Regions from separate parts of the Paenibacillus terrisolis genome, predicted to be linked through region 2. Evidence: predicted binding sites of a transcription regulator. Region 2 holds the regulator's gene; the other holds the start of a gene.
The links. Region 2 encodes NrdR, which represses ribonucleotide reductase genes. Its sites were predicted from a motif close to AACACNATATATNGTGTT; they were not measured.
Positions count from the first base shown of each region.

Region 1 (8,180 bases), on a different contig from region 2:
ACAGGAAAATATATATCATGTAAAATGATTGTATGTGAATCGTTAATTCATATATAATGATATTATGTTGTAAGGGGGGAAGACTTATGGAAATGAATGAATTGAGAATTTTTAGAACCGTTGCTCGAACAGGCAGTATTACAAAGGCGGCTCAAGACCTGGGGTATGTCCAATCTAATGTAACGGCGAGAATTCAACAGTTAGAAACAGAGCTTAAAACTCAGTTATTCTATAGACAACGCGGGATGGTATTAACTCCAACAGGCGAAAAATTGCTTTCTTATGCTGAAAAAGTGATTCATCTAATGGAGGAAGCGACAAAGGCACTCGATGATTCTGTAGAACCAACCGGGAGCCTCGCCATCGGAGCTATCCATACCATGTCTTCCGGAAAACTTCCTAAGGTATTAGCTCAATATCATAAGTCTTATCCAAAGGTTGATTTGTCTCTCCTAACAAGTCAATCAGATGAGCTGATCTACAAGGTAAAGCATTTTCAATTAGATGGCGCATTTGTAAATTCAGGAACATTGATCGATGAGAATATTGCCATAGAACTTGCTAACGATGAAAAGTTAGCGATTATTTCCAGCCCAGAGTTTGACAGTATCAAGGAACTGTATTCTAAACCTTTTTTATTAAACAGCGAAGGATGCCTTTACAGAAACCAGCTTGAAAGCTGGCTTAAATCAGAGGGCGTTGGCAATATACGATATATGGAATTCAATACTCTAGGTTCAATCGTAGAGGGAGTCAAAGCGGGTCTTGGTGCGTCTTGTGTTCCTGAGTCTTACATTAAAGAACATGAAAAAAGCGGTCTCATAAAATCATTTCCGGTACCAGAGAAATATTGTATAGCAAGAACCTACTTTATTAGACGTAAGGATTCCTTGTTGACCAGTGCAGTAGCTGAATTCATCGAGACTATGAAATTAAACACTAATTTTAGAGCCACCCAAAACATGAACCACTTAGCTTCCAGGGAAAATGCTGTCTAAATCACCTCTAAAGCGGAAAAATAGTTTGTACATTCTACACACAAAAACGCGGCTTCCGAAAACCTTGGAAGCCGCGTTTTGTTTAAGATATTTAGATTGCTTTTGGTTAGGGGAACTTTTCACTGCAGTTTATATAAGCCATTTAACTTTTTGCTGAAAGAGCTGGAAGAAAGTAATATCATTCATAGGGAACAATATAATCAAATTCCCCCGAAAGTGGAGTATTCCTTGACCGAAAAAGGCAAAACACTAATTCCAATCCTTAATCTTATGTCTCAATGGGGAGAGCTAAACAAAGCTGATGAATCTACCGATAGATCCTGATTCTATGGAGGTTAATAGGATATGAGCATAAAATTCAATAAAGTGAGTGACTTTAATCGCGGGAAGCTCTATGAATTATTGATAGATGCTTATTCATTTGATTATAGATTCGTAAAGAGCTGTAATTCTGATTGGCGAGCTTTTGATAACTTTTTCTTTGACAATTTGGAAATAGCAGATAAATATGGGTTTGTCACGACTCTACATGACGAAGCCATCGGGTTTGTCTCATGGGATCCAAGAAATATGCCAGAGTATGCGGAAATTGGTCATAATTGTATTGCTTCAAAACATAAAGGCCATCGTTATGGCAAAATACAACTTCAAGAAGCGGTCGATAGAATCATGCAAAATGACGTAAGAAAAATCATGGTATCTACGAACGATGCCTTAATTCCTGCTCAACGGATGTACGAAAGTATTGGGTTTAAAGCTCATCAAAAAAGCAAGAACCAGAATTTTACGGATTTCGCCGGCGATATGATAAATTATGTGTTGATCCGTTGAAAGTTTTTCTTGAGCTTCAAATCCCGCAACACCTAGAAAGCGACAGGATTCATGGAATCAAATAATCATGGTAAAATTGGGAATCTTATATTGAATCATGTTATTCTCAGTCGTGCGATACTAATCGCTTTAAACAAGAGCTTCTAAACCTTGAACGATTGGAGCTAGACGAAATGTTTGATTATCAAGCCCTTTATGACCAATATCGCACGTTGCTTTTCTCTATCGCCTACAGGATGCTCGGATCGTCTCAGGACGCCGAAGATATCGTTCAGGACGTGTTTGTAGCATTACAACAGCAGAATACTGGTGAAGTCACTAATATAAAAGCTTATCTTTGTAAACTTGTCACCAATCGCTGCCTGAACGAGCTCAAATCATCGCGCAAGGCAAAAACCACTTATATCGGCCCGTGGCTGCCTGAGCCGATCGTAACTGCGGCAGAAGGTAATCCCGAGGAGGCGTTTGGCCTAAAGGATGACATCGCCTACGCCTATCTGGTCGTGATGCAGCGACTGACGCCGATGGAAAGAGCCGTCTTTGTACTGAGGGAAACACTCGACTTTACTTTCGAGGAAATTGGAGAATGGATCGGTAAAACTGAGGTTAACTGTCGACAGTTGTTTAGTCGAGGAAAGCGCAAGCTGGGCACTAAGATAAGCGACGCGGGGGTACCGATTTCGCCATTAAAACCTGAATTGCAGGCACTTAGCGCATCGTTCAGCGCGGCTTTTCGCGCTGGAGATATCACAGCCATTGTTGAATTACTGAGTGAAGACGCCATCTTGCTTACAGACGGCGGCGGCAAAGTAAGAGCTGCCATTAACCCGATTTTTGGCCGGGATCGCGTACAGGCTTTGCTGACCTATTCCATTTCTAACTATCTCCGGGAGGGGACTTTTAAGAAGGTGGTCGTTAACGGCCATGACAGTTTTATGGTGATGTTTGACGGCAAGCCTTTCGCCGTTTACTCCCTTGCTTTTAATCCTGACGGTTCAGCTATTTCTCGTGTATATGTCATGATGAATCCGGACAAACTTCAAGGCGCTGTCCGTTTGTTCGAAGGGCAATCCTAAATTTTTATTGATCTTTGTCACAAATATGTTCCTTCAGTTGTCTTCTTTGATGTACAAACTAAAAACAAAGTGGAGGAATCATCCAATGAGCAAACTGCTAGTCATTAATGCACACCCGGAAGTGGATTCTACTTCTTCATTCAGTCTAAATGTTTTAAATTACTTTTTGAAAATCTATAAAGAGCGTCATTCTAATGACGAGGTCATTGAACACATTAACTTATACAATGACGTTATACCCATGGTGGACCAAACGGTTTTAACCGCCTGGGAAAAACAAAAAAATGGAGAAGAATTAACGAGCGAAGAGCTAAAAATAACCGGGCATATGAACAAGATATTGCAACAGTTCAAAAGCGCGCGCAAATATGTAATTGCATACCCATTGCATAACTTTAACATCTCGTCGAAATTAAAAGATTATATGGATAATATTATGATTGCAAGGGAAACATTCAAGTACACCGAAACCGGATCGGTTGGTCTTCTTAAGGATGGACGCAGTATGATTGTAATCCAAGGAAGCGGGGCAATTTATACCAATAATGACTGGTATACCGAAGTCGAATACTCCCATAAGTACTTGAAGTCGATGTTTCATTTTCTTGGTATTGAAGATTATGAAATACTTCGGGTTCAAGGAACCTCTATATTAGATAAAAATGAAGTCTTGCAGAAAGCATATAAAGAAGCCGAAGAAGCAGCCTCAAATTTTGCAATAAAATGACAAAGGGGAAAGTTGTCGATGACGAATTTAATCGTTGATATAAAGATTCCGGATAGTAAACTAGCTCTTGAAGCAGCTGAATTATTGCGTGAGCATGGTGACGACCTTCTGTGGAACCACTCGAACCGTGTATTTCTGTTCGCAGCTTTAAGGGGTAAGCTGAATCAAATGAAATACGATTCCGAATTGCTGTATATCAGTTCGCTGTTCCACGACATCGGCCTTACTCCCGCATTCCGAAGCACGGACAAACGCTTTGAGGTCGACGGGGCTAATGCTGCCCGCGATTTTCTTAAAAGTCGCGGTATTCCGGAAGATTCCATTCGGCTTGTATGGGATGCGGTTGCCCTGCATACAACCATCGGAATCGTCGAATATAAGGAAACCGAAGTGGCGCTTATGAATTTTGGCGTCGGTTATGATGTCGTTGGAAAGAACTTTGATCTCATCTCAGCAGAAGCGCGGCAGCAAATCGTCGAGGCTTTTCCTCGCAACCGGTTCAAACACGACATCTTACATGCCTTCTTGGAAGGCTTCAAGCATAAACCGGAAACGACATACGGCACGATTAACGCCGACGTGTGCGAAATGCTTCTTCCGGGATATAAGCGACCTAACTTTTGCCATCATGTCCTTCATTCCAAATGGGAAGAGTAATTTTCGTCAAATGAACCAGGGTTAGAAGGATGTTAGAAGTTTAAACTTACTGCACAAAAAAACGCGCCTTCCGAAAACCTCGGAAGGCGCGTTTTGCTTGCTTTTAGGATGCTGGTGAAGGGATTCGAACCCCCGACCTACGCATTACGAATGCGTTGCTCTACCAGCTGAGCTACACCAGCACATCTGTTTTTAGCGTGAAACAAAATTTATTATACCGCTTTTGAAAAATAAAGCAAGCGTAAATTTCCGGAATGCGGACGCTCTCCATCCCTTTTTCACGCCGCTTCGGCGGCGGGGGAGCCTAAAGCTTCTCCCGCACCGAGCGCAGCTTCTGCTCCGAAGAGCCGGCTTTGTCGCGGCGGTCGTCGATTTTGATCGACGTGGACACCCGCTGGGCGCCGGACTGGAACGGCGCTTCGTGAATCGCCCGTATGGCGGCAAACACGTCGTCCAGTGCCCCTTCGATGATGGTGCCCATCGAGGTCAGCGTGCAAACTACTCCCTCCTGCTGCTCCAAAACCCGCTGCAAATCCGCAACATAAGCGCTAAGGCTGGTGCTCCCCGTTCCGATCGGAATCACCGTCACTTCTGCAATGGCCATCTTAATCCCCTCTTTTCATGGTTTGTCACTTCTAAGATTACTAGATATTGGGTCAAACCCTTCATCCCTTTATTATAAACCATTTAATCTCCACTGGAAAAAATCCCATCATCGCCCATAAAAAGTTCACAAACTCCCGTGTCCCTCACGGGACTAGCGATTGGGGGATCAGCCCTCTTTTATCAGCAATCGATTCTATAAATCCACCGTTTACAAACACAACATATTGAGTTAATCTTAGAACATGACAACCAAATATAGTATAAATAGGTGATTCGGAAGACCTAGTCCTCCGGACCTTAAAAGGGAAGTGCGGTGCAATTCCGCTGCGGTCCCGCCACTGTAAACGGTAGCTTTGGTGACGCTCTCAACTGGGAGAAGCCAATAGCGGTTCGCCGACATTCATGCCACTGTATATTGTGATAGGGCAAATACGGGAAGGCGCCGGCGGATATACCGTAAGCCAGGAGACCTGCCTATTTGACGACACCGCTGTATATGATCCTGCGAGGAACAGGAGAGGTGTCCGCTTGCTGCTTATACATAAGTTTCACGATATAACGTGAATGTTTTAAGTTCCATTGTAGCGCATTCGGGCATTTTCAGCCTTGTCGGGTTGGAGATGCTTTTTATATGCAGTCAATGCTTAGTTTTTGGGGAGGAGAACTTTGTTATGGCATTGTTGAACCAAGTATATACTGACCAAGATGAAATGCTGGATGAAGTCATTCAATTAGGCGAGGAGATCGTTCACAGCCGTAATCTCGAGGTTTTGCGGGAAAACGCCAATTTGAACGGTGAGAGCTTCTCCGGCAAAATGAGCAAATTCGGCAGCGAATATGCCAAATGGTATGCGAATCATTTTGTCATGCCGAAACGGGTGGTTCAGGCGATCCGCGACAACATTCTCTATGTCCATGATCTTGATCAATATGCGATCGGCACGACCAACTGCATTTTTATCCCTTTCGAGAAATTGCTGCGGGAAGGCTTTAACACTGGCAACGGCAGCGTGCGTCCGCCCACCTCGATCATGACGGCGATGGCGCTCGTCGCAATTATTTTTCAATCCCAGCAGAACTCCCAATACGGAGGAGTATCCGCCAACAAGCTGGATTTCGACCTGGCTCCTTATGTGGGCAAGTCGTTCCGCAAGTATTTCCTGAAAGGTCTGGAGTATTTTGAGGAAGGAGAATCCGCTGGAGATTACGGAGACATTGCGATGAGCCGCGGCGACCTCCGGGAGCGTTTCCCGAAAACGTTCAAATACGCTTTAAAAGAAACCGAAAGCGAAACCATGCAGGCCTCGGAAAGCCTCATTCACAATCTGAACACGATGTCGAGCCGGGCCGGCGGGCAAATTCCGTTCACCAGCATCAACTACGGAACCTGCACTTCGCCGGAAGGACAATTAGTCATCAGCTCCCTGCTGAACGCGACGATGCGCGGACTTGGCAGCGGAGAAACGCCGATTTTCCCGATTCAAATCTTTAAATGCAAACAGGGTACCAACCAAAATCCGGGCGAACCCAACTATCCGCTATTCCTGAAAGCGGCGGAATGTTCGGCCAAACGGCTGTATCCGAACTTCGCCAATCTGGACGCGCCGCTGAATCTGCAGTATTACGATCCGGCCGATCCGGATACGGAGTTCGCCACAATGGGCTGCCGCACCCGGGTGCTGGCCGACCGGTTTGGCCGCAATCATTTATCCGGCAAAGGCAATCTGTCGTTCAACACGTTGAATCTGGTCAAACTAGGACTGGAACACGGCATTGCGCTGGGACGCCGAAAGAAAGCCGATGAACGCGGCTTCTACCACGAGCTTGAGCATTATATGGATATTGCTCTCGAAGGACTGCTCCACCGCTTTGAAATCCAATCTTCCCAAAAAGCCAAAGCCTCCGATTTCATGATGCGCGAGGGCGTATGGGAAGGCGGCGAATATCTCGCTCCTGACGAGCCGGTTCGGGATCTTCTGAAACATGGCAGCTTGTCCATCGGATTCATCGGGCTGGCGGAATGCATGAAGGCGATGTACGGCAAACATCATGCCGAAGACGAAACGGTATACGAAAAAGCCTTGGAGCTGATCTCTTTCATGCGCGCTTATTGCGATCGCCAAAGCGAACGCTGCAATTTGAACATTACGCTTTTCGCCACACCGGCGGAAGGCTTGTCCGGGAAATTTACCAAACGCGACAAGGTCACCTACGGTACCGTACCGGAAGTGGTCGACCGCGAATACTATACCAATTCTTTTCACGTTCCGGTGTATTACGACATCAGCGCGGCGAGAAAAATCGAGCTGGAAGCGAAGTTCCACGATCTGTGCAACGCCGGGGCGATCTCGTATATTGAACTCAACGGCAATGCCCGGAGCAACCCTGCGGCATTCCTGAAAATCGTTCAATACGCTCTTAAACAGCAAGTCAGCTATTTCAGCATCAACCACCCGATTGACCGCTGCTCCGCTTGCGGATATGAAGGCATCATCGGGGCGAATTGCCCTTCTTGCGGCAAAAGCGAAAACGAGGTTCATATCCGCCGTCTCCGCCGGGTAACCGGGTATCTGACCGGGGATTTCCAAACCCGCTTCAACGCGGCCAAGCAAGCGGAAGTCCGCGACCGGGTTAAACATGACGCATGAATATTTGCGGCTATTATCCCGAAACGATCAATGAAGGCGAAGGCCTCAGGGCCGCTATTTTCATCAGCGGCTGCCGGCATTACTGCAAGGGCTGCTTCAGCCCGGAGACATGGAATTTCAATCACGGCGACCTATTTACCCCGGAGCGGGAAGCCGAAATCATTCGTGATATTAAAAATAATCCCCTGCTGAGCGGACTTACGATTCTCGGCGGGGACCCCTTCTTCTCGGCTGCCGAGGTCTGCACGTTCATCGACCGGCTGGTAGCCGAGACGGGGCCGATATCCATTTGGATCTACAGCGGATATACCTATGAAGAACTGGTTGCCCGTCCGGACTCCCCGGAATACGAGCTGCTCCGCCGCTGCGAAGTGCTTGTGGACGGTCGTTTCATACTAGAGAAACGCGACCCCTCCCTGCGCTATCGCGGCAGCTCCAACCAGCGGCTGATAGACATACAATCCAGCCTTAGAGCAGATACATCGATTCTGTGGGAGCCGGCTTTTTCATTCTAGATTTCCGGTTTCAATTCTGCCGGATTCTAGTATAATTAATATCCTGTAATATTTATCACACTAATTTATTCAGCGAGGCGTGTGCTTATTTAAGCACCCCTTTTTTTCACCCCTTATCTACA
Region 1 covers NZ_JBKFGG010000017.1:156,047-164,226, forward strand. Annotated here, with positions in the region: gene ACI48K_RS16265 (LysR family transcriptional regulator) at 87-998, shown strand; gene ACI48K_RS16270 (winged helix-turn-helix transcriptional regulator) at 1,149-1,322, shown strand; gene ACI48K_RS16275 (GNAT family N-acetyltransferase) at 1,344-1,829, shown strand; gene sigJ (RNA polymerase sigma factor SigJ) at 2,003-2,905, shown strand; gene ACI48K_RS16285 (FMN-dependent NADH-azoreductase) at 2,991-3,632, shown strand; gene ACI48K_RS16290 (HD domain-containing protein) at 3,651-4,289, shown strand; tRNA gene ACI48K_RS16295 (tRNA-Thr) at 4,399-4,471, opposite strand; gene ACI48K_RS16300 (MTH1187 family thiamine-binding protein) at 4,594-4,893, opposite strand; cobalamin riboswitch at 5,145-5,387, shown strand; gene ACI48K_RS16305 (anaerobic ribonucleoside triphosphate reductase) at 5,567-7,543, shown strand; gene nrdG (anaerobic ribonucleoside-triphosphate reductase activating protein) at 7,540-8,058, shown strand.
Region 1: a site for NrdR is predicted at 5,300-5,317, ahead of ACI48K_RS16305 (anaerobic ribonucleoside triphosphate reductase). Genes of this name have one in related genera too.

Region 2 (8,180 bases):
GAGTCATCCCATACCCGGTCGGTCATATCATAAGGCCAGGTGGCTGCTTTTTGTTGTTCGTCGAATCATTAACGACCGCGAAAAATTGCAAGCCTCTCATCCGTATTCCTGTGTGCTCCATAAAAAATCACCGGCGCGAAATGCGCCAGTGATTTTTGCAGCAAGCCCTCATATCGAGATGATTAGAATACGAAAGCCTTAGAAACAATAACCAAAAGGATGAACAACACCAAAATAACGCCTGTAGAAGTCCACAGACCTCCAACCGGTCCAACCGGACCGCCGTTTCCTACATCATATCCCGACATGGTTTCGCCTCCTTTTTGAGTATACGACATCATATTGTCGCCCTTTGTTTTCAGTCACGGCTTTAGCTCAAATTTAAACAAAATGAATGCCCGGTTGTTTTTCAGGCCACTGTAGATCCTTTGAAATTGCCTAATCAAGCTATTTATTGGCTGCATATGATACTGCAAGACGATTCGGAGTAGGTGGTGTGCTTGGCAAGGAAAAAAAATACACAGAAAATTGTGCAGCAATATGCAGATGCCGAGTTAGGTTCAGACGATTTGGCAATTATCGGTGCCGGATTTACCGTTTTGGGCGATCTCTTCGAGCTGCTCTCCCTGCTCAGACTTAAGCAAGAGGGTCTTGAAGCCACGCCCGAGGAGGAACTTGACATCGAAGACCTTTTGTCCAGATCGTATCTTACTTCCACTCGAAAAAATAAAAAAAGACGCTGAGGTAACCTTACCCGGCGTCTTTTGATTATCATCAAATCTTAATATTTCGCCACTTTCAACCGCCACTTGCGCCACTTGACGAAGAGAAAAACCGCCACTATCACGCCCAGGCCGATAAAAAAGTATTTCAAATATTTGTTGATTAACGTAAATGCAAACTGCCACTGCTCGCCAAAAACATAACCTACGCTGACAAACACAATGACCCATAAGGCAGCCCCGGTATAAGCATATAGAGCGAACGACCGGAAAGGAACCCGTATAATTCCGACAAAATAACCGAAAAACTGCCTGACGCCCGGCACAAAAAAGCTGATCAGCAGCATCCGGTTGCCGTATTTTTCATAAATGAATTTGGTCTTCTCCAAATGAGCGGGCTTTAAAAAGATCCACTTGCCGTAACGCTCGATCAGCGGCGCTCCGAGCCTGTAACCGATCAGATAGGTTACCGTAACGCCGATGATAGAGCCCGCAAGCCCGGCGAGTATCGCCGGCAGCAAGCTGAGCACACCTTTATAAGCCAAATATCCTGTATAAGTCAACGTCGTTTGCCCTGGAGGAAGCGGCAATGCGATAAAATCGACGGGCAGTCCGAACACCAGCACGAAATAACCGTAGTGCTCGAACATCCGTTCAATCCAGCCCAGCACGTTCATGATCTGTCTCCTTTTCCCTGATACCAAGGCGCTGCCATGAAGCACCTTAATTACATGTTAACAGTATAATCAAGGAAACTCCAATTCAAAAGAGGCCCAGGCCCAGTTCGTTGCCTGGACTATCGTCCAGGCAGGGATTTGGAGAACAAATTCGTCATATTTCAAGACAAGGATTAGCCGAATCTTCCGGAGATATAGTCATCCGTTCTTTTCTCCGAAGGGTTTGTAAACATTCTGCTCGTATCGTCGAATTCCACAAGTTCGCCCATGAGGAAGAAGGCGGTTTTTTCGGATATCCGGGCAGCCTGATGCATATTGTGAGTCACGATAATAATGCAGTATTCGCGTTTCAGCTCGGCGATCAGCTCTTCGATTTTGGCGCTGGACACCGGGTCGAGCGCCGATGCCGGTTCATCCATTAAAATAATGCTTGGGTTCACGGCAATCGATCTTGCTATACATAAACGCTGCTGTTGCCCACCCGACAACGAGAGGGCGGAATCGTGCAGCCGGTCTTTCGTTTCGTTCCAAAGCGCAGCCTTGATTAAGGACTCCTCCACAATCTGGTCGAGCTTTTTCCTATTGCGAATGCCGTGATAGCGCGGGCCAAACGCAATATTTTCATAAATCGATTTATGAAAAGGATTGGGGCGCTGCCAGACCATCCCGATCTTTTGGCGGAGTAAAACCACGTCCGTTTTCGGATCGTTGATATTATCCTCGCCGATCCAGATATCGCCGGTGATCCGGGCTCCGCTGATCAAGTCGTTCATGCGGTTCAAGCTGCGCAGAAACGTCGATTTTCCGCAGCCGGACGGACCGATCAGAGCCGTAACTTGACGTGACGCAAAGTCCAGAGATATATTTTTGACCGCTTGCTTCTCCCCATAGAAGACGCTTAAGTCCTTGGTCGACAATTCGATGTTTTGCACTTCCAGTCCTCCTATTTCGTAGCCGTGAATTTCTTATGCAATCTGCGTCCAAGCCAGCGGGCCAGCAAATTGAACAGCAGTACCGTAATGATCAGCACGGCGGAAGCGCCCGCGGCAATTTCCGGGGCATCCGGAGCCAGACCCTCGGAATTGATTTTCCATATATGGACTGCCAGCGTTTCTGCCGGACGGAAAGGATTTAGCGGAGACATCGGGCTAAGCGGGTTCCAGTTGGTAAAATCCAGTCTCGGACTGCTCATCCCGGCGGTAAACAGCAATGCAGCGGCTTCGCCAAATACGCGGCCGGCAGCCAGAATTGTCCCCGTCAAAATGATCGGCAGCGCGATCGGCAGCATGATCGATACGATGGTTTTCCATTTGGACAAGCCAAGCGCCAAGCTCGCTTCTTTTTGCGCCTGGGGAACGCTCGCCATCCCTTGTTCCGTAATCCGCACCATCAGAGGAAGGTTAAATACGGTCAAAGCCAATGCGCCCGAAAACAAAGAAAAACCGAAGCCGAAAATATTAACAATAACCAAAAGTCCAAACAAGCCCACCACGATGGAAGGGAAGGAGGACAACACTTCAACCACCAAACGGATAAAATCCGTAACTTTACCGGGCTTGGCATATTCGCTCATATAGATACCTGCTCCCAGACCAAGCGGAATAGTGATGATCAAAGTCAGCACCAGCAGGAAAATCGAGTTGAACAGCTGCGGGCCAATCCCGCCGCCTGCCTTGATCGTTTCCGGCGAAGAAGTCAAAAAGTGAAAACTTACATGGCCCAGTCCACGAACCAAAATAAAGCCGAGCAATCCTATCATAATGGCGACAATCAGGCTCGCGAGACCGATAATCACCGCAGTTGCAATTTTATCCGCTGTTTTAGCGCTCATCGTTTTGCTCTCCTTTCAAGCCAACGTACAACAAACACAAACACAAATGTCATCAGCATGAGAATTAGCGCAAGCGTCCACAGCACATTATTCTGCGTAGAGCCCGTAACGGTATTCCCCATGCTCAGCGTGATGACGCTGGTCAGTGTGGAGGTTGACTCAAACAGGGAGTGCGGAATATGAGGCGCGTTCCCGATCACCATTTGTACGGCGAGCGCTTCTCCGAAGGCACGGGCCATCCCGAGGACTACCCCGGTCATCAGGGAAGGCATCGTAGTAGGAAGCACGGTTCGGGATAACGTCTGCCATCTTGTCGCACCCAAAGCATAAGAGCCTTCCTTCAGGCCCGGCGGCAAAGCGGCTAAAGCATCCGTTGCAATCGAGGTAATCGTCGGCAAAATCATGATCGATAAGACTGTAGCCCCGGCGAGAATACCAAGACCTTGTCCAGGAAAAATTCCTCTGTAAAGCGGCACGATCACCGTCAAACCGACAAAGCCGTATACAACGGACGGGATACCGGCCAAAAGTTCGATAACCGGCTGCAAAAATCTTTTACCAAAGCCCGGCATAATTTCAACCATAAACAATGCGGCTGAAATTCCTAGCGGCGCAGCGATCAACGCCGCAAGGATGGATGTGCTGAACGAGCCGAAAATAAACGGAAGCGCGCCAAATACCGCGGGCTCTCCATCCGGTCTCCAATCCGTTCCCCCAAAAACCTCACGAATCGATATGCCGTCTTGTATAAACGAACTTAACCCTTTAGTTGCAACAAAATAAACCATTGAAAAAATGGTCACAATTAACAAAACAATACATAATGACGTATATATTTTCCCGGTCCATTCTTCAATAATATGCGGCTGTACTTTTTTTCTGTCGCCGGACTGAGCCAATGAAACCTCTCCCTTTACACAGCACAGAAAGAGGCAGAGAAATCCGCCTCTTATCCTGCGCGTTATGATGTTAGCGTGTTATGTGGATTACTTCGTAATAGCTCCGGAAGCATCACGTTTTACTTGCATTTTGCTGGCAGGGATGTAACCCAGGTCAACAACGTCTGCGTTTTGCACTTCATCGGAAGCCAAGTAATCAAGGAATGCTTTAACAACATCATTCGGTTCGCCCTTGGTGTACATGTGCTCATAAGCCCAAACCGGATAAGTTCCGTTTGCGATGTTGTCTACCGTTGCATCTACACCTTCATATTTCACGGTTTTAACCGTATCGTCGAGGTAAGACAGTGCCAGATAACCAATGGCTCCCGGAGTTTCGCTTACCAGTTTTTTAACGGTACCGGATGCGTCTTCTTGAATCGAACCTTGAAGGTCTTCGGTTTTTTGGCCAAGCGCATATTTTTCAAAAGTAGCGCGAGTACCGGAGCTGGAAGGACGGTTTACGATTTGAATTTTTTGATCAGGACCGCCAGCATCTTTCCAGTTTGTAATTTTGCCGGTGAAGATTTGAACCAGTTGGTCTTTAGTCAAGTTGTCAACATTTACATCCGGATTTACTACAGCAGCCATACCAACTACAGCCACTTGATGGTCAACCAATTCACCGGCAGGACCTGCATCCAATTTTTCTTCAGCGAATACGTCGGAGTTACCGATGTCGGCCTGACCGCCGGATACTTGAGTCAAACCAGTGCCGCTGCCGCCGCCTTGAACCTGTATAGAAACGTTAGGGTTTTGATCCATAAATTTTTTGGAAACTTGATCCACGAGCGGTTGAAGCGCCGTAGAACCTACCGCTAAAATTGAACCGGACAAATCAGAGCTTGCCGCATTGCCGCCGTTACCCGTTGCTTCGTTGGACGAGCCGTTGTTCGATGCGCCTTGGTTTGCCGTGTTATTAGCACTGTTATTTTGACCGCAGGCAGCCAAGGTGAATGTCAAGATGAGAGTCAAAACTAACAATAAACTTTTCTTCATGATCGGTTGTTTCCCCCTTGTTTGTTTGTACATAATGATTATAGGCACCTTTTATCAGACCTATGTTTTAGTTTTGTAAAATCTGTGTAAAATAAAAACGCTCCTGCGAGTATTCCCGCAAGAGCGTTTTTATATCCAGAAATGAAAAACCAATGCAGCTTATTGTTCCTCGCCCGTATTTTTTGACAATAGTCCTTTCAATTCCTTCATGAACATATTGATATCTTTAAATTGGCGGTACACCGAAGCGAAGCGTACATAAGCCACCTCATCCACCGGGTATAATTGTTCCATCATTAATTCCCCAATCTCTCGGCTTTCAACCTCCGCGTTGGCCGAATGCCGGATCGACCGCTCGACTTCCGATACGACGGACTCAAGCTGTTCCACGGATACGGGCCGCTTCTCGCAGGCTCTTATCAGTCCCCGAAGCATCTTTTCACGGTTGAATTCCTCACGGCTTCCATCCTTCTTAATGACGATAAGAGGCATTTCTTCGACCATTTCAAAGGTGGTAAAGCGTCGGCTGCATCTTTCGCACTCCCTGCGGCGGCGAATGGATCGATTCTCGTTAGCTGGCCTGGAATCAAGCACTTTGGTTCCCAGGTAGTCGCAGTACGGACATTTCAAGTGTAAAAGCCTCCTTTCATCCTCTGATACTCTTTTGCAATCAATTCCAATATATAACTTAAAAAATTCGTAATGAAGTTGCGGGTCCCGGTACATAATACTGTTACCAACCACAAGGAGGTGAACAACATGGCCCAAAACAGCAACTCTTCGAACAACCTAGTGGTTAAGCAAGCTTCCGGAGCTCTCGAACAAATGAAATATGAAGTAGCTCAGGAACTTGGCATTTCTTTCCCACAAGACGGATATGCTGGTAACCTGACTTCTTACGAAAACGGTTCGATCGGGGGTTACATTACAAAACGTTTGGTAACCTTAGCCGAGCAATCTTTGGCAGGTCAATTTAAATAACAACCGATCATAACCGGAGGGCATTGGCAAGCGTAACCCGTTTGTCAATGTCTTCTTTTTATGAAAAGATCAAAACTGATCGTAGATTTCGGAATATTGTTTGTAATAATGGGACACCCTCTGGACATAATGCCGAGTTTCTCCGAATGGGATATTCTTGGCGGTTTCAAGACGGCCATCCCAAACTCCGTTCTGAAGCCAATTTTTCACATTGGCCGGCCCTGCGTTATATGCGGCAATCATAGCGATCTCGTTTCCGTCAAATTGGGCAGACAACAGTTTCAAATACGACGTGCCGATTTGCAGGTTCGACCCGATTTCATTCTGGACCTGATCCAGAGTCATATCGGGAAGTTTAGCTTTGCCGATAACCCATTGTGCCGTATCCGGCATGATCTGCATAATGCCAAGCGCGCCTTTTCTAGACTGGGCCCCTGGTTTATAATTGGTCTCCACCTTAATAATAGCGGCAACCATGAAAGGATCAACGCCGTTTTTTTGCGAATGATAGCGAATTTCCTCTTTATAGTATATCGGATAAAAAAACGACAGCCACGTGGAATTAAAAAATATCATAACCGTAAATCCCAGAAGCAGCAAAAGCAGCACCCTTTTTTTCCGCAGCCACCTCATAATCCAACCATATCCCGCCAAAAACTGTCGATTTGCTTCTCCGTCTCCTCTACTCCAAGACTGTTGTCAATCAATATGTCGGCCATCTCCTTTTTCCGTTCAATATCCATTTGGGCATTCAGCCTGCTCTCCGCCGCCTCCTTGCTTAGTCCGTCCCTATGAATCAGCCTTTCCATCTGCAGTTCCCTCGGAACGTATACAACCATAATGGCTTCATACAGGCTCTCAAGTCCCGACTCGTACAAAAGCGGGATATCGGCGACAACGAGTCTGCGCGGGTCGCTCTCTTCAAGTCTGGAAAGGCGCTCGGCCATTTCCTGGCGAATGGCCGGATGTGTGATATTTTCCAGCGATTTGCGCTCCTCCGGATTCTTGAACACGATTTCACCCAATTTCTTACGGTCCAGCCTTCCATCCGGCAGCAGGATCGTCCGTCCAAACCGCTCGGTTACCTTATCCAATACCGGATGCCCCGGCTCCATGATCTCTCTTGCAATCACATCCGCGTCAATCAGAGCCGCCCCGCGCCGCACGAGCATTTGGGAAACGGTGCTTTTCCCGGTAGCGATTCCTCCGGTTAATCCGATATTCATCGCTTGAACACCTCACTGTTTGTCTTTGGGACTTTTGGCGGAGGAACCAGCCGATTTCTTCCGGACGCCGCTTGTCCCGTATGGGGGTTGGCATGAAGGACAAAAATGGGTTCCCCGCCCACCGACCACCGTTTTCTCCACCGGATGCCCGCAGTTTACGCACGGCTCGTTTTTTCGGCCATAAATGCGCAAGGAGTGCTGAAACATCCCCATCTCCCCTTGACCGTTAACATAGGATTTAACGGAAGATCCTCCCGCTTCCACCGCTTCCGCCAGCGTTTCGATAATCGCATCGTAAAGCTTGTCCAGTTGGGAAGGCGATAGACGGTTCGCCGGATGCTCCGGATGAATGCCTGCCCGGAACAAAGCTTCATCCACATAAATATTCCCCAGTCCTACGACATATTCCTGGTTCAGCAAAGTCGGCTTGATCTTGGTGGTACGTTTGGAGATGACCTCGCGAAAACTTTCGGAAGTAAAGGAAGGATCCAGCGGTTCGAGACCAAGTTGGACCAATGGCTTATGGATGAATTCCTCGCCAGGCAAAAACAGATGCATCGTCCCGAATTGCCGAACATCCTTGTAACGCAGCTCCTTGCCATCCGTAAAACGGAAAATGACATGGGTATGCTTTTCCACCGGATCTCCTTTATCGTAAACGCCGTATCGGCCTTCCATGCGCAGATGGGAAACAAGCACCAGCCCATCCAAGATAATGCGCAAAAACTTGCCCCGGCGCGCGACCTCCAATATTTGATGCCCCGCAAGTTCAGTCTCGAAACGACGAATATCGTCCGGCCGCTGAA
Region 2 covers NZ_JBKFGG010000026.1:27,429-35,608, reverse strand. Annotated here, with positions in the region: gene ACI48K_RS18575 (sporulation protein YjcZ) at 183-308, opposite strand; gene ACI48K_RS18570 (hypothetical protein) at 501-743, shown strand; gene ACI48K_RS18565 (DedA family protein) at 782-1,399, opposite strand; gene pstB (phosphate ABC transporter ATP-binding protein PstB) at 1,573-2,331, opposite strand; gene pstA (phosphate ABC transporter permease PstA) at 2,343-3,230, opposite strand; gene pstC (phosphate ABC transporter permease subunit PstC) at 3,227-4,129, opposite strand; gene ACI48K_RS18545 (phosphate ABC transporter substrate-binding protein) at 4,217-5,167, opposite strand; gene nrdR (transcriptional regulator NrdR) at 5,327-5,797, opposite strand; gene ACI48K_RS18535 (small, acid-soluble spore protein, alpha/beta type) at 5,927-6,148, shown strand; gene ACI48K_RS18530 (lytic transglycosylase domain-containing protein) at 6,218-6,781, opposite strand; gene coaE (dephospho-CoA kinase) at 6,778-7,374, opposite strand; gene mutM (DNA-formamidopyrimidine glycosylase) at 7,387-8,180, opposite strand, start outside.